Regions from separate parts of the Listeria rocourtiae subsp. hofi genome, predicted to be linked through region 2. Evidence: predicted binding sites of a transcription regulator. Region 2 holds the regulator's gene; the other holds the start of a gene.

Region 1 (15,135 bases), on a different contig from region 2:
ACCAGGATAGGCAAATGCTGTTTTTAAATCCTCAGCCAACGTTAGCGGATCTTCCAAACGAACAGCTTTCACGCCATAAGCTTCCGAAAGTTTTACGAAATCAGGCTGACTTTGGAAAATCGAGTGGGAAAAGCGTTCATTATGAAATTTCTCTTGCCACTGACGAACCATTCCAAGCGACCCGTTATTGAGAATAACTGTTTTCAAATTAATACTGTAATCATTCAAAATAGCAAGCTCCTGATTTGTCATTTGGAAGCCGCCGTCACCAACAAAAGCAACAACTGTTTGTTCAGGGTAGGCGAGTTGTGCACCAATGGCTGCTGGGAAACCAAAGCCCATCGTGCCAAGTCCACCGCTAGTTATAATTTGGTGATCATGACTAAATGGATAAAATTGTGCGACCCACATTTGGTGTTGCCCAACATCTGTTGAAACAAGTGCTTTCCCTTCTGTAATTTCACCGATAATCTCGATGACTTTTTGTGGCTTGATTTCCGCTTTTGAATCTCGATTATACGTGAAAGGATGGCGTTCTTTGCGTGTCATATTCAGCTTATACCAATGCGTTTTGTCAGCTTCTTCGGTTATGCTCATCTCGAGCAATTGTGTCAGCGTCTCTTTAATATCCGCAACAATCGGAATTTTTGTTGTTAAAACTTTTCCAATTTCTGCTGGATCGATATCGATATGCGCAATGACAGCATGCTTTGCGAATTCTTTTGGAGATCCAACCATTCGATCATCAAAACGTGATCCAAAATTAATAAGTAAATCAGGATCTGTCAGCGCCATATTGGCTGCGTAAGAACCATGCATCCCGCCCATTCCAAGAAACAGAGGATGATCTTGCGGGAAGCTACCAAGTCCTAGCAACGTATTTACAACAGGGATTTGGTAACGCTCCGCAAAATCGAGGAGTTCAGCTGTTGCACGTGAATGATTCACACCAGCACCAGCTAGAATAACTGGTTTGCTAGATACGGCCAAAGCTTGCATCAATTTTTCCAGTTGCATCCCATTCGGCTTTACAGTTGGCTGATATCCAGGTAAATGGATTGTGTCGTCATTAACTTTATCCGTTGTCGCAATCGACATATCTTTTGGCAAATCAATCACGACGGGTCCTTGACGTCCTGTTGTGGCAATATGGAAAGCTTCTTTAATGATTTTTGGAATATCTTTAACATCCCGCACTTGATAATTATATTTCGTAATCGGAATTGTTAAGCCAATCATATCCGCCTCTTGAAATGCATCTTTTCCAATACCGGGCGTAGCAACTTGGCCAGTAAAAACAACCATTGGAATCGAGTCGCTCATCGCATCCGCAATTCCCGTTAAAGCATTTGTTGCGCCAGGTCCACTTGTTACAACGACCACACCAGCTTTACCAGTCACGCGTGCATAACCTTCTGCAGCATGCACCGCACCTTGTTCATGACGCGTTAAAATATGAGGAATATCGCAGTCATAAAACGCATCATAAAGTGGCAAAACAGCACCACCAGGATAGCCAAAAATTATCTCGACATCCTGCTCATTCAAAGCATCAATTAAAAGCTCGGCACCACTTTTTGTTGTCGTCTCTTTCTCTACTTTGATCATTTTTATCACCTCTCCTTATCACTCTAAGAAATCATCTGGAAGTTGTAATACGCCACCAGTGTGAGCAGAAGTCACGAGTGCAGCATAGCGAGCCAGATAGCCTTTTTTAATTTTAGGGACAAATTTAGGAATACCAGCGCGTCGTTTCTCTAAAACTTCTGACGAAACATCAACATTTAATGTCCGATTCGGCAAATCAATTACAATCGTATCGCCATCTTCAATGAGTGCAATGGGACCACCAGAAGCTGCTTCCGGAGAAATATGGCCAATCGCAATTCCGCGAGTCGCACCAGAGAAGCGTCCGTCTGTAATGAGTGCGACATCTTTTCCAAGCCCGCGTCCAACAATAGAAGATGTTGGAGCCAGCATTTCCGGCATTCCTGGGCCACCACGAGGTCCTTCATAACGAATCACGACTACATGACCTTCGCGAACTGTATGATTGTCAATTGCTTCCACAGCTGCATCATGTGAATCAAAACAAATGGCTTTGCCGGTAAATACAGATACTGATGGATCTACGCCACCGACCTTGATTGCAGAACCTTTTGGCGCAATATTTCCGAAGAGGATAGAGAGGCCACCTGTTTTCGTATACGGGTCTTCTTTAGGATGAATTACGTCTGTATTGTTAATTTTGGCATTTTCTACATTTTCACGAATCGTTTTACCAGTAACGGTAATCCGGTCGGGATGAATCGCGTTTTCCAAGTCCACAAGCTCTTTCATAATTGCAGGTACACCACCGGCTTCGTGGACATCATGCATGGAATAAGCAGAAGATGGTGCAATTTTGGAAAGGTAAGGAACACGACTAGCGATTTCATTAATGCGCTCCAAATCATAATCAATTTCTGCTTCATTTGCTAAAGCTAACACATGAAGGACGGTATTTGTCGAACCACCCATCGCCATATCTAGAGCAAAAGCATCATCAATCGCATCACGCGTAATAATATCGCGTGGACGGATATCTTTTTTAACAAGATCCATTAAGTGGAACGCTGATTCACGAATCAATTCGCGGCGAGCGTCTGATACAGCAAGCGTTGTCCCGTTAAACGGAACCGCCATACCGAGCACTTCCATCAAGCAGTTCATCGAGTTTGCTGTAAACATACCAGCACATGAGCCACATGTTGGACAAGCATTAGCTTCCATATCTAAAAATTCTTCTTGGCTCATGCTACCTTCTTTAAAAGCGCCGACAGCTTCGAAAACCGAAGAAAGCGTTAGCGCCTTTCCAGTTGCAGAAAGACCGGCCTTCATTGGACCACCGGAGCAGAAGATAGCTGGCACGTTTGTACGTACAGAGGCAAGCAACATGCCAGGCGTAATTTTGTCACAGTTTGGAATGTACATAACACCATCAAACCAGTGAGCGTTGATTACCGTTTCCGCAGCATCTGCAATAACTTCACGACTTGGAAGCGAATAACGCATCCCGATATGACCCATTGCAATGCCATCATCTACACCAATCGTATTAAATTCAAATGGGATACCGCCAGCTTCACGAATGGCTTCTTTTGCAATATCCGCAAGCTCACGCAAATGCACATGACCTGGGACGATATCGATATAAGAATTACAAATGGCTATAAATGGCTTATCCATATCACCTGGACTTTTGATTTGGCCGGTTGCGTGTAGAAGACTCCTAGCTGGAGCTTGTTCAACACCTTTTTTGATTTTATCACTACGCATGAGCATATTCCCCGTTTCTTTATTATAATTGTTGGTCGAAGCTGAATTTTTAGAATATATCAATTAGCATGACCTTTTGGAATGAAAAATGACATTGATAAGGTAAATTGGCAACAAAAAAGCATCCCATTTTTGAGTTAAAAAATGGGATGCCTAGATAAGTATCCCATTTAATGATAAACAGGATCTAAACGACTGCTTGTTTTAAACAGTGTTCCAGACCCTTGCTAGAGTAATAAAATTGTAATGACATAATTTCGGTTTAGTGTTTTCATAAGTCATTAACTCCTCTAAAATCAAATTTATCATCATGAGATACTTTTACAAATTCGTATGTAGCCTTTTGAATCCAAGTAAGTATCAATCAATGTAATATTATAATTAATTATAGCTTTTGACGGGGAAATGTCAACCGTTATTTGAAAATTTGTTGCTTTTGGATTTCATTGAAAAGGGGAAATACAATGGCAAATGGATTGATGGATAATGATGTAAGCGCATACAATTAAAATGAAAAAAGTTTTCAAAAAATTAGTACATGGTGATAATAACAGGTAGTACATTGCAAAAAATTTGCGTAATGAGGGGGAATTTGATAATTTTAGAAGGAAGATATATTGAAACGGAAAGTCAGGTATTGACATGGGAAAAATAGAAACGGAACGATTGTTGTTATTAGAATACAATTTAGAATGGATTAAAGCGACGATTGCAGGCATAGATGAACTGGAGCGGGTATCGGGCTATGCTGTGTCCAGAGAATGGCCTGGAATCGATTTCTTTTTTTACCTACCGTATATATTAGAAAATGTGAAAAAAGAGCCAGAAATGACAAAATGGACGCATTTAATTGTGTTGAAAGAGGAGAACAAGGTCATTGGAGAAATAGGCGGACAAGGCAAGCCAGAAGAAACAGGAGAAATTGAGCTCGGATACAGTATCGTGCCAGCTTACCAAAATAATGGTTATATAACGGAAGCGTTAGCAGAACTAATAATATGGCTAAAAGCGCAACCTGAAATTAAGCGGATATTTGCGCGGAGCTTTGAGAATAATCCCTATTCGATTCAAGCGTTGCGTAAATCAGGTTTTATTTATCAGCCTGATCAGGATAAAATAGAGAGCCGTGGCAAGATTGTTTTATGGGAATATCCAATAAATAGGGGAAAGTCATGATCATTATACCATCAGGCAAGCCAAAAATTTGGGATCGGCATGAGGATGCAGGACCAGTTTTCGCAAAAGAGGCTTATACAGGAACCTTCCACCGGTTATGCAGAGGGTATGCTGAAAAATTTGACGGAGAGTATTTGATTTTGTCACCTAAGTACGGATTTTTAGCCCCTGATTCAATTGTGCCAGGAACGTATGATATGAGGTTTACAGCACGAGGCGTAACGGCAAACACGATTTCAATAGAAGAGTTAACAGAGCAGTGGCAGGCGCTAAACATGAAGCAGGAAACGATCGTGATGCTAGGTGGAGCAAAATTTCGCCCACTACTTGAGACTGTGTCGGGTAGAAACAATCAATTTATATTTCCACTCCATGGAACAAGAGGAATCGGAGACATGCAAAAGAGGTTGCGCACAGCAATAGACACCGGCGAACCTCTAGGCTAATCTTGTTTTGAAACGTCCTCTAACCAATTGTAGAAATAATAAGTAAGGCGATACCGATAAGCAAGAACATAACACCCATATCGGTATTTTTGCGTATGAAAAAATAGACTGTTTGTAATAAGACAAGAATCGCTAGTGCCAATACAATCGTATGGAGCATTTATGTCACTTCCTTTAATCTTGAAAAATAGCTTTGATTTTATCGAGTAATGTGACTTTTCCTGTTGTGTCTTCTGTTATAATGGGCGTTTCATGGAGGTGCGTATCTTCACGATTTATCTCATGATCTTCTGCCAGAACAAGCCCAATAGGCGTATCATCATCTTCACGTGCCACAATTGAAAAAGGAATTCTATGTTTTTCTGCTAACATAATATAAGCGCGTAATATTTCATATGAGATAGAACCGTTTAAAAGGAGTTTTGCCTTTGGGTGATATTTCATTTCTTGTTCTAACTCTTTAGTGCAAAACTTCTGAAAAACTTCTTGTTTGCTCATCTGAATTTCGATTCTCTCTCGAAAAGTACCGAGGTATTTTTTGCGTTCGGCTGGATTAATTTCTTTTGCGCCATGGATACCGCGATCGATATAATCGTCAATGCTTTCTGGCATATTGATTCTCCTTTTACTCTGTATTCTCCTTCATTGTAACATGTAATTGTGAAAAAGGGAACAACGGTAGGGGGCGCTAGACTGCAAAAAAACCTATCTTACTTACTTCTGTAATATGCGAAGTAGGTAAGATAGGTTTTTTGCTAGGTAGAACCGGTTAAGCTTCTAATCCTACAAACATTTCATGTGCTCGGGTCTGAGACATAACCCAAATAAATCGGCGACAAGCGCTCGCATTGTTGGGACTGTTCGATATGAAATGAGTTACAGTTCCAATATAAGCGTGAACGCAGAGAACGGTTAATCCTTTCACCGGTTCTGCTACACAAGAACAGTTTCGCTTAACTTCTCGCATGGTCGGGGGTACGACTCCCTCCCTACTTTCAGTCATCATGTATAGTCGTACACGCAGCTCTCCGGCTTCCACCAAATCCCCTGAATACAAACGCTTTCGCTCGATTTGTGATATCTTGCTTATTTTGTGTGAAAATGAGTTTTATCCTATCCTCATCTCATCAATCAAACCACTTAAATCCATCCTGTGACACTAATTTATCCGCTTCTTTCGGTCCCATTGTGCCGGATGTGTAGTTCGGGAAATGCTCTTTCGTATTCGACCAAGCTGCTGCTACTTTGTCAATGAAATTCCACGATAAGGAAACTTCATCCCAATGCGAAAAGTAAGTTGCATCGCCATTTAGGCAGTCTTGAATCAGTTTTTCATAGGCCTCAGGTGTGTTCATACCATCTGGTGAGGAGTGAGCGTAGTTGAGATTAACTGGCATTGTCAACATTCCTTGACCTGGCTTTTTAACGTTCATGTGTAGCGTGATTCCTTCGTCTGGTTGAATGTGTATCACCAGTACGTTTCCACCAAGCGAATGATTTGAACCAAATAGATTCATTGGCACGTTTTTGAATTGAATCGCGATTTGCGTTGCTTTCTTGGCGAGACGTTTACCAGTTCTAATATAAAATGGAACGCCGCTCCAGCGGAAATTATCAATCATGAGCTTTGCCGCAACAAAGGTTTCGGTATTAGAATCAGGATCAACGTTATCAGCTTGACGGTAACCGAGTAACTCTTTGCCATCTACTGTTCCAGGACCATATTGTCCGCGTACAAAATATTTATACACATCATCGCCTTCAATTACACGCAATGAACGGAGTGCGCGCACTTTTTCATGGCGAATTTCCTGCGTTGTTAATTTAATTGGTGGTTCCATCGCTAGCAAGGATACGATTTGCAGAATATGATTTTGAACCATATCACGAAGCGCACCACTTTCCTCATAATAGCGACCACGATCCTCGACACCAAGCGTTTCACTCAATGTTACTTGGACATTATCAATGTAGCGATTATTCCAAAGCGACTCAATAATAGAGTTCGCAAAACGAATCACAGAGATATTTTGAATCATTTCTTTGCCCAAATAATGGTCGATGCGGTAAATCTCATTCTCATCAAACGCTTGACGAAGCGACTCATTTAGTTCTTCTGCACTTGCCAAATCACGACCAAATGGTTTTTCGATAATTAAGCGACTGAATCCAGCATTATCGACAAAACCTTCTGACTTTAAGCGACTTGCGATTGTTCCAAAGAAATTAGGTGCCATCGCAAGGTAGAATAGGCGGTTTCCTTGGAGTGCATATTTTTTATCGAGCTCGTCAGACAAATTTTTAAGCTCAACGTATGATTCACGATTAGTTACATCATGCGATTGATAATAGAAATGTGATGCAAATTCTTCTGGTTCAAAGCCTTCTTTTTCGATGCCTTTCAATGATTCAACCACTTTTTCTCGAAAGAAATCATTGGTCCATGGACGACGAGCTGTACCAATCACTGCGAAATTCTCTTTTAAAAAGCCTTTCGTGAAGAGATGATATAGCGAAGGGTAAAGTTTGCGATTTGCCAAATCTCCCGTACCGCCAAAAATAGTAATTAAAGCTACTTGTTCTTTCACTTCTGTCATACGTACTTACCCTCTTTCATTATTGTGTGTAGCATACTCCAGATAAATCGGCGACAAGCATTCGCCTTCGCTCGATTTTAGTAAAGCTAGATGGACATCCTAACCAAATAAAAAAGGCAGGAAGTTTCAAAGCTTGTTCTGGAAATGAGACAATGAAGATATAATCAAAGTCGCCCTCATTATTCTTTACTATTTTAGCGGTTTGATTTCTAATGTGCAACTGATTGAACCGAAAAATTCGGAAAAAGATTTGGGGTAGGCGTGCAATGAAAGAGATAAATATGGTATGATTAGTAGCGAATGAGTGAAAGGATTGTGGGTCAAAATGGAACTGATTTTTCTTGGAACAGGAGCAGGTGTACCTTCCAAAGGCCGTAATGTAACGGCAATTGCGCTCACGATGCTAAATGAACGAAATAGTATTTGGCTGTTTGATTGTGGGGAAGCGACACAACATCAAATTTTGCGAAGTTCGATTAAATTGAGTAAATTAGAAAAAATATTTATTACACATCTACATGGGGATCATATTTTTGGCTTGCCGGGACTTCTTAGTAGCCGTTCTTTTCAAGGTGGGGATACAGTGCTTACGGTTTATGGACCTTTGGGGATTGCGAATTATATTCGGACGAGCTTAGCTGTGAGCGGTACACATTTGAAATATCCGCTTGAAATCGTGGAAATTGATGGTGAGATTGTGTTTGAAGATGCAGATTTTAAGGTTATTTGTCGAGAGCTCGATCATGGTATTTTAAGTTACGGCTACCGGATTGAGGAGGCGGACAAAACGGGGTCGCTTGATGCTGCTGGACTTTCTGCGCTAGGTGTGAAGCCTGGGCCGATTTTTAAAGAATTGAAGGAAGGCAAGACGATAACGTTGGAGAATGGTAACGTTGTGGATGGTAGCCAGTTTATCGGACCGGCAAAAAAAGGGCGGATTATTGCTATTTTTGGTGATACAAGAGCAACGGAGAGTGAGTTCGTAATTGCCAAGCAAGCGGATGTTATCGTTCATGAAGCGACCTTTGGCTTGGAAATGGGCGACATGGCAGGTGAATATATGCACTCCACAACAGTAGAGGCAGCAACTCTGGCTAAAAAAGCAGAAGCAAAACGGTTGATTATTACGCATATTAGTTCGAGATATAGTCGCGAGGATAACAGTGAACTTGTATCAGAGTGTCGTGAAATTTTTCCTAATACAGAAATAGCAACAGATTTGGCCATATTTGAACTATAAAGGGGTTTAAAAAAGGATGAATGATTTTTTAAAAGGAAAAACGGTGATGATTACTGGGGCATCGAATGGTCTTGGCGCAGAGATGGCACGCCAAGTTGCTGCACAAGGAGCGCACACAATTTTGACAGCGCGTCGTACAGACAAATTAGCGGAGTTATCAACACGAATTCAAGCCGATTATGGGGTCGTTAGCGCTTACTATAAGATGGATATGACCAATTTTATAGAGGTTCAAGATGTGGTTCAAAAAATTGGTGATACGAAAATTGATGTTTTAGTGAACTGTGCTGGTTTTGGGATTTTTGAAGAAGCTGTAACCACAGATTTTGATACAGTAGAGCGGATGTTTGACACAAATGTGCTCGGTTTAATGCGCTTGACACAACTTGTTTTACCAAGCATGCTAGAACGTAAATCTGGTCATATTATCAATATTGCTTCCCAAGCTGGAAAAATTGCGACCCCAAAATCATCTGCATATTCAGCGACTAAATTTGCTGTTCTAGGATATTCCAATGCTTTGCGAATGGAAGTGAATCCAGTAGGTATTCATGTGACTACAGTCAATCCAGGCCCTATTGCAACTAGCTTTTTCGACATTGCAGATAAATCAGGGGACTATCTTGATAATGTCGGTTTTCTCGTTTTGAAACCTGAAAAAGTAGCGGCGAAAATTGTGGGAATTATGGGCAAACCAAAGCGTGAAATAAATCTCCCCTTCCTAATGAACGTTATTTCGCGGATGTACCAAGTTATGCCGCGCGTAATTGAATTTTTCGGAAAAGGTGCATTTGAGAAGAAATGAAAGAAGCAAAGGAGTTACTCATGCAGTGGCTCTTTTTTTATGTTTTTAGCTTGCAATGTGCTAAATAAGCGTATATAATCAAGGGGTGGAACAAACGTTCGTTAATTGTGTTGAAAGGCGATGAATACAGTGGATAAGACCCGTAAAATTATTCATATTGACATGGATGCGTTTTATGCTTCGGTGGAGGAGCGAGATCATCCAGAATATCGTGGCAAGGCGCTTATTATTGGTGGAGATCCGAACAAACGAGGGGTTGTCTCTACGTGCTCATATGAAGCAAGAAAATTCGGCGTTCATTCAGCGATGCCTACAAAACAAGCATACAAGCTATGTCCACACGGTATTTTCATACACGGGGACATGGAGCATTACCGAGAAGTATCGCGTCAAATTCGTGAAATATTTTATCGCTATACAGATTTAGTAGAGCCAATGTCCTTGGATGAGGCTTATTTAGACGTGACAGAGAATAAGAAAGGTATTAAATCCGCAATGAAAATAGCTTTAGAAATTCAGCATGCGATTTATCATGAATTAGGCTTGACTGCTTCTGCTGGGGTTTCTTACAATAAATTTATCGCTAAAATAGCTTCTGATTTCAAAAAGCCAGCTGGCATGACTGTCGTGCTACCAGAAGATGCAGAAATTTTCTTAGAAGGGCTACCGGTTACGAAATTTCATGGGGTAGGCAAGGTGACCGCAGAGAAGCTGCACAGATTAGGTATTCATTCAGGTGCAGATTTGAAAGCATGGAATGAATGGGATCTCATTCGAGAGTTGAACAAGCAAGGGTATCGTTTGTACCGCGCAGTGAGAGGTTTGTCAGACTCTAAGGTAAATCCTCATCGCGAGCGCAAGTCTGTTGGTAAAGAGACAACATTTGCAAACAATATTTTCGATGAGCGAGAGATGCAAGATATGTTGTTTCTTTTTTCACAGAAGATAGAAAGTTCCCTCGAACAGATTGGCAAACATGGTAGAACAGTGGTATTGAAGTTGCGATATAGTGATTTTAGTACCATCACTAGAAGAATATCATTACTGGAATATACACGGGATGCACATGTTATTTATGATGCAGGCGTTAGTTTATTGCGCGATGTCTACAATGGAGAGGAAAGCGTTCGATTAGTTGGTCTGACCGTAACGAACCTAAAGCCGTTGCACTTCGAAAATTTGAAGTTAGAGGGATTTTAGGGAATTCGCTTGTTTAGTTTGCTGTATCACTGTTATACTTGTCTCGATACTAATTATTGGGAGTTGTCAGTTGATGAAAAGGGAGTTAAGGAGAATTAGACCAATTAGACGTGCGGATGTGCAAGGAATGCATGCGTGGGAGCTTGATAAGGATATTGCTATGACTAGCGGTATAACGAAACCACGGTCTTTGGAAGTCTTTCAAACGATGTATGAGAAATATTTTTTGAAGGTGAACCAATCACTGCTACTATACAGTATTATTTTAGATGAGCGTGTCATTGGTCGAGCAGAGCTAGGTTTAATCGATCGAGAAAATGGAAATGCGGCCTTTGGGATTGTCATTGGTGAGCAATCCAGCTGGGGAAAAGGCTACGGGAAAGAAGCAATTATAGAGCTACTAGGTGTAGCATTTAATGAGTTGCACTTACATAAAGTTTATTGTGAGGTCTATGCGTTTAACCAGAGGTCACTAAACATGATGGATTCATTAGGTTTTCATAGAGATGGCGTGTTACGAGACCATGAATTTTTCCATGATGCTTATCATGATTTAGTTGTTTTTAGTATGCTGGCAACTGAGTTTAAAGAAATTTGTGGTGGAAAATAGATATAAAAAAGTGCGATATCCCGCTGATTTAATTCAGTAGATACCGCACTTTCTTTCGTAAAGTTATTTCATTTCTAGCAGACGATTTTTTAATTCTTGTTCCATGGATACAAGCTCTTTTTCTGCTACAGCGCGTTTAGCACGCCCTTCTTGTTGAATTTTTAATGTTTCTTGTAATGTTTCGATGAGGCTTGATTGTGTTTCTTTCAACGTTTCGATATCGACAATGCCTCTTTCGTTTTCGCGAGCTGTTTCGATAGCGTTGGTTTTTAGCATATCAGCGTTACGTTTTAAAAGTTCGTTTGTTGTTTCAGAAACTTGTCGCTGCGCTTCGGCTGCTTGTTGCTGACGTAGAAGGGTAAGTGCAATAGCCACTTGGTTTTTCCATAATGGGATAGCAGTCATGATGGATGACTGAATCTTTTCAGCGAGTACTTGATTTGTGTTTTGGATAAGACGAATTTGGGGTGCTTGCTGAATGGTAATTTGACGGCTAAGTTTAAGATCATGGACACGTTTTTCAAGGCGATCTGCAAATTGGGTTAAATCATTTACATCTTGGAAATCCATCTGGTCACCAGATTGTTCTGCTTTTTTACGCAACTCTGGAAGTAATTTCGTGTTTATTTCTTCTTGTTTTAGTTCACCAGCTGCGATATAGATGTTTAGTGCTTGGAAATAGTCTTTATTCTTGTCATAAAGTTGCTCTAAGAAAGAGTTATCTTCCATTAAACGTTTTTTTGCATGTTCTAATTTCAGGGCAATTCGATCAATTTGTGTGCCCATTTTTTGATACTTTGATGTGATTTCGTTGATAGATTGCTTCACACGTGAGAACATTTTTGTGAAAACGTTCTTGTTGCGTGCTGCGAGCTCATCTGGATCTGCTTCTTGCAGGCGGAACATCAAGTCGCTAATGATTTCGCCAATCGGTCCGACGTCTTGTTTTTGAACTTGATTGAGCATCGAGTGAGAGAAATCATGCAGCTTTGCTTGTGCTGGCGCACCATATCCAAGAATTGCAGCTTGGTTTCCTGGCTCTATTTGTTTTGCAAGTTCGACGGCTTGACGACGATTCGACTCTGGTAGCATGTCCACTAACCGTGGCGCCTTGTCAGATTCGTTGTTGACGATTTCTTGCACTGTTTGTGTGCTGTTTGTGCCGAATGGATCAGCGAGCAAGTCATCTAATGTTTTGTTGAAATTGGCATCTATAACCTCGGCTTTTGGCTGTTCATATGTTGGTGTTTCCTTTACTTCTAATTCAGGTTCGTTTGGTTTTTGGTTCTCGGTCATTTGGGTGTACTCCTTTCAAATTTCTTTTTCTGTTTGGAGATTGAATTTTTTGCTACTTCTAGTTCGAAATCAAGGCTTGATACATCCTTATTAAGCAGTGCGAAGAGATCCTTCTCGATAACGCGACCTAAATCGTTCAAAAGCGCACGTGTATCAGAAAGCGTTTGGTAAATCTTCTTATCTTTTACAGGCTGGCTGTTTAGGAAAGCGTATTTTTCTGTTAGCTCTACTAAAGAATCCAAGTGTGAGAAGAAGAAATCCTCAGCGTCATAAAATCGTTTCGGCTCTTCTTTCACGATACCGTAGATACGTTTTGTAAGTAGGAGTGTTTTGTCGCGTTCTTGGAATGTAAATAATGTACGATGGGCGGCTGTAATTTTTTGTAGGCGTAGTATTTTAGCCCGGGATTCTTCTAAGTTTGTGCGGATGTATTTGTATTCTTTTTTTGTCAGCCCAGTTTGTATCGCATGTGCCTTGTCTCCTGCTTTTGCAGAAAAGAAGAACAAGAAGGCCGCGACGGCAAGTGTTACTACACTAATAAGTAACCAGTTGTTTACAAAGATGTTCGCCAGAATGCCGAACAAAATGAGGGTTAATACGATTGAGCCGGTAAAGGCCATAAATTTTTTAAAAACTACCATATCTATCTTCTCCTTAGGCTTCCTTATTTTTTAAGTATTGGTTGTTAGAAAATCATTTGAAAAGGCTAACTGATTTGAGTATATCATACCATATTGGCAGAAAAGATGTTATCAGTCGTGCGATGTAAATTCCACTCAGACTTGATTATGGTATAATGATAGAAAAGTCTTAGAAATGGAGTGTTCACAATGGATTCGTTAGAGGAAAAAACGGTAAAAAGTGAGATAATTTTTGATGGGAAAATTATTAAAGTAGTGGTGGATGATGTTATTTTGCCAAATGGGGCAATGAGTAAACGCGAAATTGTGAAACACCCAGGTGCCGTTGCAGTAGTTGCGATTACACCGGCGAATAAAATGGTGATGGTGGAGCAATATCGTAAACCATTAGAAAAAGCAATTGTGGAAATTCCGGCTGGGAAAATTGAACTAGACGAGGCGCCAGAATGGACGGCCGGACGTGAGTTGGAGGAGGAAACAGGCTACAAAACAAATTGTTTAAAACACCTTGTATCTTTTTATACATCACCGGGTTTTGCGGATGAATTGCTACATATTTATCTGGCAGGCGATTTGGAGAAACAAGTTAATCCACTGCAGGCAGATGAAGATGAATTTGTAAACATTATTGAGGTGAGTCTAGACGAAGCTTTACAGTTAATAGAAGAAAAAGTTATTTGTGATGCAAAAACGGTGTATGCTGTGCAATATTGGCAACTACTTGAAGCAATGAAATAAGAAGGATTCTGGTCATAATCCACCAGAGACTGTTCGAATAAAATGAGTTACAACCCCAATATGCCTATAAACACTACGAGTAGGCAGTCTTTCAGATAGGAGATCATCTAAATACAAGCGCCTTCGCTCGAGTTGTATCAAGCAAGATTCACGTCCTACTAGGAAAAAAGGATTTGTGATACCTTGCTTTTTTTATGTGAAAATGAGTTCAGTCTTAGGCATGCCTATGTTGCATTGCTTTTTGTTGACTAGGTGGTCAAGTAGGTGTACAATGACATTGACTAGATGGTCAATTGTGAATTGGAGGGATAGAAAATGAAAGCGATAGAGACGAATGATTTGACGAAATTCTATCATAAAAAACGAGCGATTGAGAGTGTGAATTTGTCAGTGGAAGAGGGGGAGTTATTTGGATTTATTGGGCCAAATGGGGCTGGTAAATCAACGACCATCAAACTGTTACTGAATTTTATTTATGCTTCCAAGGGGCAGGCAACGATTTTTGGTAAAGATATTGTAAAAAGTTCGGCTGAGATTAAGCGGATGGTTGGTTACGTACCAAGTGAGGTGCGCTATTATCCACAAATGACGGCAAACGATATTATTGGTTTTGCTGCGAAATTTCATCATGTTGAACAGGCTCAAATTCAAATGAAGCGTTATTACGAAATGTTTGACATTGATCCTCATAAGCGATTTGGTGATATGTCACTTGGTAATAAGAAAAAAGTAGCAATAGTGGCAGGTCTTATTACGAAACCGAAGTTGCTTATTTTAGATGAACCAACGAGTGGTTTGGACCCTTTGATGCAACATCATTTGTTCAAAGAAATGACGCATCAAAATCAGGAAGATGGGATGACAATCTTTTTATCCAGTCATAATTTGCGCGAAATTCAGGAATATAGTACACGAGCAGCTTTTATACGTGAGGGCGAGATTGTAGCGCTTGAAAACATTGCAGATCAAGAAATGTCTGGAAAAGTGATTGTGCTAAAAGGTGATATGTTGCCAGTAACCGAGCTTGTTAATGCAGGTGCTAAAGTTATTGAGACAACAGAAAAGAGC
Region 2 (15,135 bases):
TTTAAAGGCCTTACCCCGAGCGAATACCGGAATAAGGCCATCATATAAAAACTATTTCATTTGTTTTTTAACCTGTCTACTTGACAGGGAGCAGTTCATCTCCCCCATTTTCTTCATAGTTTTTTTCTCTCATCACGTATACGTTTTATCTTATCAGGCGTAACGTCATCGCCATTTGGATCAATAAAAGTAGTATGTTCAATCGTACTTCGCACTTGATTACGGAATGATTTAATATATTCTTGACGCAAAACTTCTTGTTCTAATTTCTCATCCACGGTTATTGTGCCTGCTTTTTTCTTATGCGATAATTCATTAATACGGTCTATTTTAGCCTTTTCTAACATTATTCTCCTCCTCAAACGATATTATTCAGATAATCCAGTCTCTCCATTTTGAGATAAGTCCGATGTACATTGTGAACATTTCCTAGCCTTCTCTGGGATAGCTGACAAACAATAAGGGCATTCTTTCGTAGCAGGTTTCTTTGGTTCTAGCGGTATGTACTTAGTCACCATCTTAATAATTAGAAACACCGAGAAAGCAATAATAAAAAAACTAATAATATTATTGATAAATAACCCGTAATTAATCGTTGGGGCTCCTGCTGCTTGAGCGGCTTTTAAAGTATCATAATGCACTCCATTTAAACTGACAAACAAGTTAGCAAAATCAACATTCCCAATTAGCAAGCCTAGTGGAGGCATAATAATATCATTCACAAGCGAGTTAACAACACTTGTAAATGCAGCACCAATGACAATCCCAATTGCCATTCCTAATGCATTACCTTTCGAAATAAATGCTTTAAAATCTTTCAACATCGAAAAACCTCTTTCATTATTAATCAACGCCTATTCTACAATAAAACGAGAGATTTTTAAAGTATTGTGTTCTATTATTCATTCGCTAACTGAATAGAACGATCTATATTCTCAGCACCTTTTTTTATTGGAATCGTAATTGTCTCACCAGCAATCAGCTTCCCATTTATAATTTGATTCTCTTTCTCGACCCACGATACAAAATCCTGCTTACTCATCTTGTAGTCACCGGCATACTCATCTGCAAGACTCCAAATAGAATCCCCACTTGCAACGCTCACCTCATTGTATTCTGAACTCGCTTGATTCACTGTCACGACCATTAACACTAATCCCAAAACAAAACATGTAATAATAAATATAATTGCAATATAATATCGATCCCAAATAGTTTTCAAAGTCATCTTTATCCCTCCCGAAGAATATATGTTCGCTTTTTTATTATTATAGAACACTCGTTCTGATGTGTCAATAAAAAAACGAACAATTGTTTGCATATCTAAAAAATCTTTGATATACTGGGTTTAATAAAGAAGTAATGAAAGAGTGAACGGGGTGAAACAAATGAAACTATCAAAACGACAACAAGATATTTATGACTTCATCAAGTCTGAAGTAAAAGATAAGGGATATCCACCTTCCGTGCGTGAAATCGGTGAAGCAGTTGGTTTAGCCTCTAGCTCTACAGTCCATGGACACCTAGCACGACTCGAAGGAAAAGGACTCATTCGCAGAGACCCTACAAAACCCAGAGCCATCGAAATCCTATCGTTAGAAGACGAGATGGTAGCTCCAAACGTTATCAACATTCCAATTATCGGTAAAGTAACTGCCGGTGTTCCAATTACAGCCGTTGAGAACATCGATGAATATTTTCCTTTACCTGAATATATGGCCAATGGAGAAACAGAGATTTTCATGTTAGAAATTGATGGCGAAAGTATGATTAATGCTGGTATTTTGAACGGCGACAAAGTGATTGTAAGACAACAAAATTCCGCTAATAACGGAGATATCGTTGTAGCGATGACAGATGATAATGAAGCTACTTGTAAAAGATTTTTTAGAGAAGCTAGCCATTTCCGTCTGCAACCAGAAAACGATGCTTTAGAACCTATCCGCCTAAGAAATGTTTCTATTTTAGGCAAAGTTATTGGCTTGTATCGTGATATTCGTTAGCCATAGAAAGTGGCTGAAACAAGGATTTCAAAAATAAAATAAGCAGGAATCTTGTATATGCCATCTTCATAAATGGCTCTATACAAGATTCCTGCTTTTCTATATCTTACAGAATTGTAGTCTCTTTTTTGGAATGGCGATATTTAGTATATTTCCATGTACTGATCTCGTTCCCATTGGTGAACTGCGGTTCTAAACATGTCGCATTCGATTGTTTTCGCTTCTACGAAATGCTCCAAAATATGCTCACCCAGGCCATCGACAATAATATCATCATTTGTCAGTTCTTTCAGTGCAAGCGCTAAGCTTTCCGGAAGATCGTAAATACCATGTGCATGACGCTCCTCTTCATTCATGCCATAAATATTGCGATCCACTGGTTTTGGTGGCGTTAACTCATTCTTGATGCCATCTAGTCCGGCGCGAAGTAGCACAGCCATTGCTAAGTATGGGTTTGCCGCTGGATCAACGCTACGCAGTTCCAACCGCGTACTCAAGCCACGAGAGCTTGGAACTCGAACAAGCGGGCTACGATTTTTACCAGACCAAGCAATGTAGCATGGCGCCTCGTATCCAGGGACTAGGCGCTTATAAGAATTCACAGTCGGATTGGTTACCGCTGTATAGCCTTTTGCGTGTTTTATCATACCAGCTAAGAAGTGATATGCCGTCTGACTCAGTTGCTCCTCGCCATCTGCATCAAAGAACGCATTCCCATCTTTATTAAATAACGACATATTGAAATGCATCCCCGACCCATTCACACCAAATAACGGTTTTGGCATAAACGTTGCGTGCAAGCCATGTTTACGAGCAATTGTTTTTACGACTAATTTGAATGTTTGGATATTATCACACGCTGTGACCGCATCCTCGTATTTGAAATCAATTTCATGCTGACCAGGTGCTACTTCGTGGTGACTAGCTTCAATTTCAAAGCCCATCTCTTCCAACTCCAAAACAATATCGCGACGACAATTTTCACCTAAATCGGTTGGCGCTAAATCAAAGTATCCTGCATTATCGTTTAATTCTAGTGTAGGCTTTCCTTTTTCATCTAGTTTGAAAAGGAAAAATTCGGGTTCTGGTCCTAAGTTAAAATCTGTAAATCCTAAATCATGCATTTCGGCTAATACACGTTTTAAGTTAGCACGAGGATCCCCCGCAAAAATTGTTCCATCCGGATTATAAATATCGCAAATCAATCTAGCAACTTTCCCTTTTTCAGCTGTCCAAGGAAAGACAACCCACGTATCAAGATCCGGAAATAAATACATATCAGACTCTTCAATGCGCACAAAACCTTCAATAGAGGAGCCATCAAACATCATTTTATTATCCAAAGCTTTGGCTAACTGGCTTACCGGAATTTCCACGTTCTTAATGATTCCTAGGATATCCGTGAATTGCAAGCGGATGAATTTCACATTTTGTTCGTCTGCGAAGCGAAAAATATCTTCTTTAGTATACGATGTCATAATTAAATCCTCCCAATAATTGATATTATATAAACTTTTTAAAAGTAAATATCTTGTTTCAAAACCTTGGCAATTGTTGCTTTCCAGAAGCATCTTGTTTCACGAATCTACCAGCTTGCTGCATTTCTTTTCGTAAAATTTTGCGTACGTCTTCATCTGTAAGTGGCGTTTTCTGCTCATCCTGCTGCATTTGGTACATTTTTTTAATTCCCGCAATATTCAGACCGTCGTTCAAATAATCTTTAATCTCAAGCAATACATCGATGTCTTGTAGTGAATACAGCCGATGATTCCCTTGATTCCTCGCAGGATGAATCAAACCTTGGTCCTCATAATAACGAATTTGTCGCGCAGTAAGATCTGTTAGTTTCATGACAGGACCTATCGGGAAAAGAGGCATCGATCTTCTAATTTCTTTTTCACTCACGACAATTTACCCCTTTCAAAACGCTTTATTTTTCATATGTTAGTTGCATTATAATGTATGATATATCTTTTGTCAAATCTATGTCAGATAATCTAACACGTTTTAAAACCTTATGTATCAACCACTTTGAACTAAATTCAAAAAAACAGCAAAAATATTTTCGCTGTTTTTTGAATTTATTAACATCTCGGTGTTATTTCTGATAGCATTAAAAGATTCTGATCTATAAGACGCTTTATCGCTACTAGAACCGCTAGTTTTATATGTTCGTAAGTTAGTCCTCCTTGCACATAAAGCTGGTAAGGCTCCCTAATAGGACCATCCGCCGTCAACTCGAGGCTCGCACCTTGAATAAAAGTTCCAGCTGCCATGATAACGTCATTTTCATATCCTGGCATATACGCCCCCTCTGGAACAACATGCGCATTAATTGGAGAGGCTGCCTGAATGGCCTGAGCAAAAGCAACCATCCTTTCCTTATCATGAAACGAAACGCTTTGAATCAAGTCAGTCCGAGGCGCGTTCCAAGCAGGGTCAGTTTCGATTTGAAAAGCATCCAATATGCCAGCAGTAAAGCGCGCTCCTTTTACCGCCTGGGAAACAACATGCGGTGCTAAGAAAAACCCTTGATACATTTCCAGCAAACTATATAAGGAAGCCCCTGCCTCTGCACCAATACCCGGAGTGGTTAGTCGATAAGCGCATAACTCCACCAATTCAGCCTTTCCAGCGATGTATCCACCCGTTTTGGCCAAGCCACCGCCTGGGTTTTTTATCAACGAACCCGCAATTAAATCCGCACCTACTTCAATTGGCTCTAAAATTTCCACGAACTCTCCATAACAATTATCGACAAAAACAAGAATGTCTGGCTTTATTTCACGAACAAAAACAATCATCTCTTTTATTTCAGCAACCGAAAACGAAGGACGGTCTGCATAACCTCGAGAACGTTGAATCCCAATCATTTTTGTCGCTGGTGTTATTTTAGCACGTATCAACTCAAAATCAACGGAACCATCTGCTTTTAATGATGCCTTGTCATAACCAATCTGAAACTCTTTAAGCGAGCCTTTTCCAGAACCTCGAATACCGACGATTTCTTCCAATGTGTCATATGGCGCTCCAGTAATGTATAAAAGATCATCTCCTGGTCGTAACACACCAAACAAAGCTGTTGAAATGGCATGCGTGCCTGAAATAATTTGAGGGCGAACAAGCGCTGCCTCTGCTTTAAATACGTCCGCATACACTTGCTCTAGCGTGTCGCGACCATCATCATCATACCCATAACCCGTCGATGGGGTAAAATGGAAATCACTCACTCGATTTTTCTGAAAAGCTTGCATAACCTTCCATTGGTTTTCTTCCGCAATATTTTCCGTCTCCTGCTGCAAAGAACGCAACTCGTCCTCCACAACATTAGCTAATTTGCGTAATTCTGCTGGTATTTGCTCAAAAAATGCTGTCATCTTATTTTTCCTTTCGTGCTTGATAGCCTTTTAATTGATAGCTTTCTGCTTCTTCATCAAATATTTCTTCAATGACGACCGTTTCCCGCTTATATTTATGCAACATTCTTCCGTCACTTGCTGGGATACGCGCCACATAAGGTTGCCACAGTTGCTTAATTTCCCACAACATTTTCTCCATCAAAAAGTACTGCGAAGATTCTTCTAACGCACTCACCTCGACATAATTCGGCTGTGTGGGTATAAAATAAGGTAACTGCTGATCTTTTTTATTATATACTGTCAAAACCGGAATATGTTGCATGTTCAATTCCTCTAACAATTCCAAAACCGTTTTTTCATGCTGCACGTAATCAGGATTAGAGCTGTCAACCACATGCAAAAGAACATCCACATTCGCCGTCTCCTCAAGCGTCGAACGAAATGCTGCGACAACCGTTGTAGGTAAGTCTTGTATGAAACCAACTGTATCTGTCAAAAGCGCTGTATATCCTTCTGAAAAAACCAACTTCCTCGTCGTCGGATCAAGCGTCGCAAACAACTGGTTCTCTTCCAGCGCCTTAGCATCACTCAACCGATTAAAAAGCGTCGATTTACCTGCATTCGTATAGCCAATCAAACCGAACCTAAAAATAGCTTGATCATTCCGTCTTGCCGTCATCCGTTCACGATGCTTCACCACTGTATCCAACTGTTTCTTAATATCCACCATCTTCTGCCTGATATGACGCCGATCCATCTCTAGTTTCGTTTCTCCCGGTCCGCGTGTTCCAATCCCACCACCAAGGCGCGACAACGAAACCCCTTGTCCACTTAATCTTGGCAACAAATATTGGTATTGCGCAAACGCCACCTGTAATTTGCCTTCTCGAGTTTTTGCACGCATGGCAAAAATGTCTAAAATTAATTGCGTCCGATCAAGTATCCGCGCATCAACAATCTTAGAAATATTTCGAACCTGCGTCGCACTTAACTCGCTATTAAACAACACTATATCGACTTCCATTTCTGCGACAAAAGCTGCAATCTCTTCTATTTTTCCAGAACCAACAAAAGTAGCTGGATGCACTCGTTCCCGCTTTTGAGTCACTTCTCCGACAACTTCTGCTTGCGCTGTTTTCGCTAAACTACCCAATTCTAACATAGAGTAGTAAAAATGTTCCTCTGTCTGTTTCGGTAATTCACAGCCAACTAAGATCGCTTTTTCTACCATCATCTGCACTCCCATCGTTTACCCAAAGTCAATCGTAGCATAAATAGCGTTACAAAGAAAGTTGCTAAGCCACGCAAAAACCGAATGTTTGCACCGCACATTTGGCACAAAACATTCGGCTTTCGTTTTTAAAATACAAGTTGCCTATTCATCATCCGATTTCAAAGCCACATTCTTTTGTGGAGAAAACGTAGAAATCGCATGTTTAAATACAAGTTGTTGCTTACCATCTACATCTAACAAAACCGTGAAGTTATCGAAACTAATAACCCGACCACGTAGCTGGAACCCATTTGTTAAAAAGACAGTTGCCAAAATTTTCTCTTTCCTCAATTGATTTAAATAATGATCCTGTAACCCTTGCCCACCTTGTTTCATATCGAATCGCTCCTATTCTCTATCTTTTTCAGTTATCTTCATTCTATACGAAATGTACAAAAACTACAAATGACATTCCAAAAAAGAAGAATATTTTTCTCTGCTAACTTCAAATACCCTTTTTATAAGAAGTTAAAACACACGATTCGCCTCTAGAAACTGCTTTATCTCGCACACGATTGTATTCTTTAGCCCCGCGTCGTCCGCGTTAAACCATTGGACATCTAAGCGATTGCGAAACCAGGTCAATTGTCGCTTAGCAAAACGCCTAGAATTGCGCTTAAGTAGTTCTACAGACTCATCTAACGACATATCTCCATCAAAATATGTAAACAGCTCTTTGTAGCCAATCCCTCGAGCTGCTGGTACATCACGCACACCCGAATCATAAAAAGTACGCGCTTCCTCCAACAAGCCTTGTTTCATCATGATGTCTACTCGCAAATTTATTCGTTCGTAAAGTTCCGCACGATCCCTTTCCAAGCCAATTAACAGTGGATTAAATTCACTTGCTTGTTGTTCCTGATTTTGCAACTCCGAAAATTTCTTGCCCGACAAATGGTTTACTTCCAATGCTCGGATAATGCGCCGCGGATTGTTTGCATGTAATTTCATGGCACTCTCGGGATCTACTTTGCGAAGTTTCTCCAACAAGGACTCGCCGGACTCCGCAGCTAAAGAATCTCGATAAGCTTCGTCACTAGCCACTTCTGAAAAAGCGTAATTGTAGAGAGCCGACTGTATATAAAGTCCCGTTCCGCCAACTATAAACGGTATCTTCCCCGCTCTCCAGACTTGGCGTATTAATCGATGTGTTTCCTTTTTAAATTCAGACGCATCATACGGTTCGGCAGGTTCGCGAATATCTATCAAATAATGCGTAATACCAGCCATTTCCTCATTCGTCACTTTTGCCGTGCCAATATCGAGTCCGCGATAAACTTGCATGGAATCTCCGCTGATAATCTCGCCCTCAAATTCTTGCGCCATTTCAATACTGAGCGCTGTTTTCCCCACCGCAGTCGGGCCAACAATAACAATTACGGGAATTTTGTTCAAAAAAACCTCCCCTTCCATATCTCCATTGTACCATCAAACTGTCTCAGTGGTCACTATTAAAAACACCAACTGCATAACCAATTGGTGTTTTTTGCACGCCTTCACCGAATAGCTTCTTTTGATGTGTAACCAGCAAAAAGTTCGCCTAGTGAAGTAGCTTCATATTCTCGAAATTTTAGTAGCATATCAAAAATCTCTTCCTCTGTACAAATGAGCGTTCGCTTCTTGTAATGGATAATTAAGAACTCGTTAATCGCCCTATAAAAACTCATATGATTTGTAAGAGCATCCTTGAAACTCGTTCGCATATCAAACCTGTCCTCCCCCATATTTTTGGCATTAGAAGCGATACTACTCTCGTTCATTAAAGCTTGCCTCAAGAGCGCAATTGTTTCATACCGATGCGCTTCCACGTAATTAGGATCATGTCTCCTTAATTGGTATTCATCCGAATTCACATAATAGGTGCTGATCCAATAATTCACAACTTCTTCCACATGCTCATTTATAAACGTCACAACAGTTGGCATGTAAACATCTCCTTCAATAAGCACCAACTTTTGGTTGCAATGCTATGTATAATAAATTACCTCATCATTTTACTATTTTTTTTTAAATTTGCCTATATAAACAGTTATTTTAGCCTCAAACATAACAAAAAACCTCCTGAAGACTAACTCAAGAGGTTCACCTTAACAGAATTAATGCCAATCTGCTGGTTCACGTGCATCATCAATTTGTGTTTGTAATTCCGTAACCAATTGCTCTTTTGTCTCGTCATCCCACTGGAATAGATAATCCATATCTGCTATGACTTCATCTTTCCACTCTAACAAGTATGGCATATCAAATAATAAATACCCCGTGCGACGTAACAAGAAATCAACTGGATGAATGACCGCTTCATGATAAATAGCATAATGAAGTTGGGCATACAAACTATTCGGTAATGCTAACGTTCCTTTCTCCTTGTGCTCCTGCGCGTAAGTAAACACCAAATCAATATTGGAACCGTAACGTTTTGCTAACTCACGGCCTTCTTCTAATGACCAGCCAAACCGATTATTCCCTTCTTTAGCTTTCTTCTCAATGAAAGCATCAATATTTTCTGAGCCGCCAACATCCCCACCTGAAATTGGTAAATGATGCGTTTGCACGGTTTTGAATTTCTTTCCAGTTTCTTTTGCAAGTGCTTTGGAAACTTCATCTAATAATTTTTCGGCCATTTTGCGATAACCTGTCAATTTCCCACCAGCCATTGTAATCAAGCCACTTTCAGAGAACCACACTTCGTCTTTACGCGAAATTTCAGACGGATCTTTCCCTTCTTCATAAATTAACGGACGCACACCAGCCCAGCTTGACTCGATATCATTTTCACTAATATGAACATCTGGAAACATATAATTAATCGCCTTAATTACATATTTATGATCCTCTTCATTCGCTTTTGGATTGATAACCATTTCATCATACACCGTATCCGTAGTTCCAACATATACCTTTTTTTCACGAGGAATTGCAAAAACCATACGACCATCAGGGGTATCAAAATAAACGGCTTGTTCCATCGGGAATTTCTTTTTATCGATGACAAGATGAATACCTTTCGTTAAGCGTAGATGTTTATTATTCACTGTATAATCCATTTTACGCACCTTATCAACCCAAGGACCTGCTGCATTAATCACTCGACGCCCTTTAATATCAAAGACTTTACCTGTAATACAATCGCGTGCTACAACACCGCTAACCTGCTTTTTCGAATCATATAAAAAATTCTCAGCTTTCGTATAGTTAATCACCTTTGCACCAAGCTCTACCGCTTTTTTCATAACCTCAATCGTTAAGCGTGCGTCATCCGTGCGGTATTCCACATAGTAACCCGATCCTTTCAAACCTTCTTTCCTCACAAAAGGGTTTTTAGCAAGTGTTTCTTTGGCTGATAAAATTTTACGGCGTTCATCTTTTTTCACCCCCGCTAAATAATCATAGAGCCGAATTCCAAATGAAGCGCTCACTTTCCCCATGTTACCACCTTTATGAAAAGGTAGCATCATCCATTCTGGCGTTGTCACATGTGGCCCGTTTTCATACACAATTGCACGTTCTTTTCCTAAGTCAGCTACCTCTTTAATCTCAAATTGTTGCAAATAACGCAAGCCACCATGAACAAGTTTTGTCGACCTACTTGAAGTTCCAGCAGCAAAGTCTTGCATTTCTATGAGCGCTACACTCATGCCACGTGAAACGGCGTCTAACGCAATTCCCGCACCCGTAATTCCGCCCCCTACAATAACTAAATCAAATGTCTCCTCCGCCATCTTCGTTTGAATTGTTTCTCTGTCAAAAGCTGAAAATAATTGTACCATCTTTTTTCCCCCTCTAGGACCTGATTGAAGTCTATACATCACCATCTGTTTTCCACTTTTCAGCGAATTTAAAACGCTACACAAAAAAAGAGAGACTACAAAACAAGCGATTGCGCTCGCTATTTGTAGTCTCTCCGTATCTCAGACAATGATTAATATTAACTTGTCTCCAATTATAGTACAGTCGTTCCTAAAATGTAAAGCTATTTGTTTCGCTTTCTTCTCAATTCTACAGCCTTTTCTGGAAAATCAGTCATGAATCCTCGAACATTTTCATCAAAAAGGGTATCCATCTGACTAATCTTATTCGCAGTCCAACAACGCGTAGCAACATTTTCAAGTACTTCTTGATTACGAATAGAGTACGGTGGATTAATGCTATCTAACTGTAAGCTAGCAAACTGCGCTAATGCTTCTTCTACATCCAGTTTCGTAATTGCAGAAAGCTTAATTGTGGCATCCAGCCCCCGTAAACGCGCTAACGTCTCTAAATTAAACGAACAAAATAAAAAAGTAAGCCTCCCTGCTCTTTTCCGGCAAAGTTCTAGCACTTTCTCCTCAATCCCCGCGTAATCATATGTATCCGTCTTCAACTCAACGTTTAAAATTAGTGGATAACGCCCCAGCACAACCAAAACCTCTTCTAAAGTAGGTATTTTCGTTTTCTTAAACAATGCCCGAAATCGCTTTTTATAACCTTGGTGCGCATCCAATTTTTGTAGCTCTCGTAACGTAAAATCTTTTACTAATCCGGAGCCATTTGTTGTTCGATTTACTGTTTCATCATGAATCACAACTGGAACGCCATCTTTCGTTAGCTGTACATCAAGCTCAATACCGTCTGCACCAGCTCTAACCGCAGCAAGAAAAGCTGGTATCGTATTCTCAGGATGCGTTCCCTTACTACCTCTATGGGCAAATATTTCCGTCAAATTTCTTACCTCATTTCTGTGACATATTGTTCTTTTTATTATACATAAATAAGACCATTGTCTCAAATTTATTAAATTCCTGTTTTTTTGTCGCCTATCGAATTACAGCACCAAGAACATGTGTTATGATAAGTCAAGTAGAGAATGAGTGGACATAAGCAACATCGTTTCAGTAGCAACCTTTTATTCCTACTACTTATTATGAGCAATTAAAATTAGGAAACTTTCTTTCCTTATGTATTTGCGGTTAGGAGAGATTATATGGAGAGATCCGCTCGATATAAAAGAAAATATGTACCTAGTATCGATGGGCTTCGAGCACTGGCAGTTATCGCTGTCATTGCCTATCACCTCAGTTTTGGATGGGCTTCTGGTGGTTTTTTAGGAGTTGACATCTTTTTTGTTTTGTCAGGCTATTTAATCACCAACATTTTACTATCACAATGGGAAAAAAATGAACGTATTGATTTGAAACAATTTTGGATAGGTCGTTTCAGGCGCCTTATCCCGGCTGTATACTTAATGATTATTATTGTCGTTGTATTTGCTGTTATTTTTAATCGACCACTTCTTGCAACATTACGAGGGGATGCTACCGCTTCCTTCCTTTACTTGAGCAACTGGTGGTTCATTTTTCACAACGTATCTTATTTTGATTCATTCGGAACAGCATCTCCCATCAAAAATTTATGGTCTTTAGCTATTGAAGAGCAGTTCTATATTATTTGGCCCGTCTTTTTATATGGTGCTTTAAAGTTCATCAAAAAACCAACGATTATTTTACGTATCATCGTGATTGCAGCTATTCTTTCCGCTATTTTAATGGCAGTTCTATATTCCCCAGATGGTGATCCAAGTCGTGTTTATTACGGAACAGACACACGAGCTTTTGGCTTACTACTTGGTGGAGCACTTGCTTTCGTATGGCCATTTACTCGCTTGTCACCACACATACCAACATCTGCAAAAGTCGCTGTTAACTTCGCAGGAACAGCCAGTGTTGCCATCTTCTTGTTTTGTATCGCAACAGTAAACGAATACGATTCTTTTTTATACCGTGGAGGCATGTTTTTAATCGCCATTAATGCAGTTGTCATGATTGCTACAATTGCTCACCCCGCCTCTTATCTAAGCAAATTATTTAGTTTTAAACCACTGCGATGGGTTGGGACTCGTTCCTACGGTATTTATTTGTGGCACTACCCGATTATTACCCTTACAACACCTATTACGGAAGTCGGGACTCCAAACATAGTACGTGCGGCACTTCAAGTAGTAGCGACATTGGCTATTGCAGAACTATCTTATCGTTTTGTAGAAACACCAATTCGCAAAAAGGGTTTTATCGCGTATATCAAATCCTTCCATTTTAAAGGATTGCTACATTGGCGAGGCTATCCTGTTGGCAAATGGGCGTTCATTAGTAGTCTTGTTCTCATCCTTGGATTCTTCGCACTCGGTATGAGCAATCTGATTACTGTAAAAACGAACGCAGAAGGCACACAAAAAACCCATGTAAAAACAGTTACCGAGGTAAAAACACCACAAAAAGAAACGCCTACACCTCCAGCTACGCCTAAAAAAGAACCAACGCAAACACAAAAAAAGAATGCCGCAAAAGCACCTGTCACACCGGATCAAATCAAGTATGAACAAACATTGGCAATTGGCGACTCGCTTATGATTGACATTCAACCCGTCTTAGAAGAATCGGTTCCAAATATCGCGATTGACGGCTTGGTGGGACGCCAAATGGCTGACGCACTAAACACCGCAACGCAGTATCAGAAATATAACGCCAAAGGAAGCGCAGTAATTTTGGAACTTGGCACAAATGGCCCTTTTGCTCTCAAAAAAATGGAGGAACTCGTGCAAATGTTTGATCAAGCAAGCATCTATCTCGTAAACACCCGCGTACCACGCCAATGGGAGTCCGAAGTCAATGAATCAATCGACAAAATCGATGCCGAATACGATAATGTTACTCGCGTTGACTGGTACAGCCTTGCTATCGATCATCCGGAGTACTTCGGGCGCGATGGCGTTCATCTAACGAAAAAAGGGGTATCTGCCTATGTTGGTTTATTGACGAACAAAATGGTACATTAATAAATCCATCGAATCCTTTATTCACAGCGGATTCGATGGATTTTTTACTTATTTATAGAAAAACGAGGCGCTCTTGCTCATTAAAAAGCGCCTTTATCTCATTAGATTGAAACAACGCATCTTGCTCTTGATAGAATAAATACAACATCAGTACCCTATCGAAAGCAATACTAACAGCGATGCTCTTCGGCCGAATCAATGTTTCACGGTGATTCTTACCTGTTAAATCGATATAAAAACTTCGACCATAATCCAAATCCGTTTCAAGGTTGATTGAATCTGGTTTTTGTTCATTTTCTAGACTATATAAATGCCTCGGTATATGTAATTTTGATAAAATCGCTAAAGCTCGTTCCACAGTTGCGACATCGGGACTAATATCATATTTTGTGTCACGCAAATACTCGTGAATTTTCCGAATGTATTTTTGCCGGTAGTGGCGACGCATTGTCCATAAATAAAATATTCTTGCACCTTCACGCTCATCGGTATAACTCGCTAAATGTTCTCTTTCCACAACGTTTTCGTACTTACTACGCACGTAAAAATAATGCCACTGCTCTCTACCACCCATCAGTTCGCGTTCTAATTGGTAGTAATCCTCATCGCGCTCATGAAACGTCTCAATACTATTATCCTTCACGATAATTCGCTCTCCACGCTGCCTCAACAATCGACAAATACGCTCTAATTCCATATAAAATATTCCTTTCTAGCACTGTTACTCCTCTATTTTTAAATACCCGTAATCAATTAAATTCTTAATTGATGCAATAATCCATAATTCTTTTTCAACATGTATACGCCCTTTCAAGTATTTACCAAATTTATAGTCAATCGCATCCTTGTGCTTTATTGCTCCCTCAAAGTTTGACTCAAACGGTTCTATTACAATATATTTTCCTGGCTTTTTTGGATATGCTTCTTTTTTTGATAGTTCTTGTAATTTATTTATCGCATCATTAAATTTGCGTAATTTCACATCCATTTCATTTTGATGCATAAATAACATATTTCTCATCATTATCTTCCTTTCCATAAACTGCTTGATATAAGTAATTGTTTCCGCTTTCAAGTCGCTATAAAAAAAAGGCCACATCATAGCGACCTTCATTCCCGTGCATATATATACAATTTAACACATTCTCACTTGTGTGTAAATGATTTTACAGGCTATTCTCCAAAAACATGAGGCCATTCTTCTTTTTTATCCAAGAAGTTTTTAGCTAATTCTTTAGCACCTTCCAAACTATGACTAGCAGCCCAACCACACTGTACTTCGTTACAAGCCGGAACCTCGTTAGCCTGTAACACATCCACCAGTGTTTTTTCTAAAATAGCAAGTACATCTTCATAGTCATCATGATTGATAACCGACAAATAAAAGCCAGTTTGACAACCCATCGGACTAATATCTACAATTTTATCTGAATGATTTCGCGACAGTTCTGCCATTAAATGCTCCAACGAGTGAAGCGCCGGCATTTCCATATGCTCCTTATTTGGTTGCATAAAGCGAATATCATATTTATAAATTTCATCACCATGCTCCCCTGTTTTTTGCCCAGCAAGACGCACGTAAGGCGCCTTCACTAGGGTATGATCCAAGTTAAAACTCTCTACATTCATTTTTTCAGTCACTATAATCCATCCCTTCTAAAAAATTCCTAGGCTAGCGCTTCAATCTTGCCT

Evidence for each region. The regulator LexA, encoded in region 2, represses DNA repair genes until DNA is damaged. The targets are predictions, from matches to a motif close to CGAACATATGTTCG.
Region 1: dinB (DNA polymerase IV) is a predicted target of LexA. The motif match lies at 9,670-9,683, and genes of this name have one in related genera.

Annotation. Positions count from the first base shown of each region.
Region 1 is NZ_CAUYTL010000001.1:153,043-168,177, reverse strand. It holds gene ilvB (biosynthetic-type acetolactate synthase large subunit) at 1-1,608, opposite strand, end outside; gene ilvD (dihydroxy-acid dehydratase) at 1,627-3,318, opposite strand; gene R8925_RS00840 (GNAT family N-acetyltransferase) at 3,961-4,494, shown strand; gene R8925_RS00835 (DUF6884 domain-containing protein) at 4,491-4,940, shown strand; gene R8925_RS00830 (hypothetical protein) at 4,960-5,100, opposite strand; gene R8925_RS00825 (YueI family protein) at 5,115-5,552, opposite strand; gene zwf (glucose-6-phosphate dehydrogenase) at 6,068-7,537, opposite strand; gene rnz (ribonuclease Z) at 7,863-8,777, shown strand; gene R8925_RS00810 (SDR family NAD(P)-dependent oxidoreductase) at 8,794-9,582, shown strand; gene dinB (DNA polymerase IV) at 9,712-10,782, shown strand; gene R8925_RS00800 (GNAT family N-acetyltransferase) at 10,856-11,392, shown strand; gene R8925_RS00795 (toxic anion resistance protein) at 11,456-12,688, opposite strand; gene R8925_RS00790 (5-bromo-4-chloroindolyl phosphate hydrolysis family protein) at 12,685-13,329, opposite strand; gene R8925_RS00785 (NUDIX hydrolase) at 13,519-14,067, shown strand; gene R8925_RS00780 (ABC transporter ATP-binding protein) at 14,383-15,135, shown strand, end outside.
Region 2 is NZ_CAUYTL010000022.1:1,595-16,729, forward strand. It holds gene R8925_RS10090 (IS3 family transposase) at 1-48, shown strand, start outside; gene R8925_RS10095 (DUF896 domain-containing protein) at 114-347, opposite strand; gene mscL (large conductance mechanosensitive channel protein MscL) at 369-824, opposite strand; gene yneA (cell division suppressor protein YneA) at 899-1,228, opposite strand; gene lexA (transcriptional repressor LexA) at 1,389-2,003, shown strand; gene glnA (type I glutamate--ammonia ligase) at 2,147-3,481, opposite strand; gene R8925_RS10120 (MerR family transcriptional regulator) at 3,540-3,908, opposite strand; gene R8925_RS10125 (methionine gamma-lyase family protein) at 4,088-5,380, opposite strand; gene hflX (GTPase HflX) at 5,382-6,596, opposite strand; gene hfq (RNA chaperone Hfq) at 6,738-6,971, opposite strand; gene miaA (tRNA (adenosine(37)-N6)-dimethylallyltransferase MiaA) at 7,104-8,030, opposite strand; gene R8925_RS10145 (hypothetical protein) at 8,132-8,560, opposite strand; gene R8925_RS10150 (glycerol-3-phosphate dehydrogenase/oxidase) at 8,732-10,402, opposite strand; gene R8925_RS10155 (glycerophosphodiester phosphodiesterase) at 10,606-11,334, opposite strand; gene R8925_RS10160 (acyltransferase family protein) at 11,596-13,443, shown strand; gene R8925_RS10165 (hypothetical protein) at 13,496-14,140, opposite strand; gene R8925_RS10170 (hypothetical protein) at 14,165-14,467, opposite strand; gene R8925_RS10175 (S-ribosylhomocysteine lyase) at 14,617-15,084, opposite strand.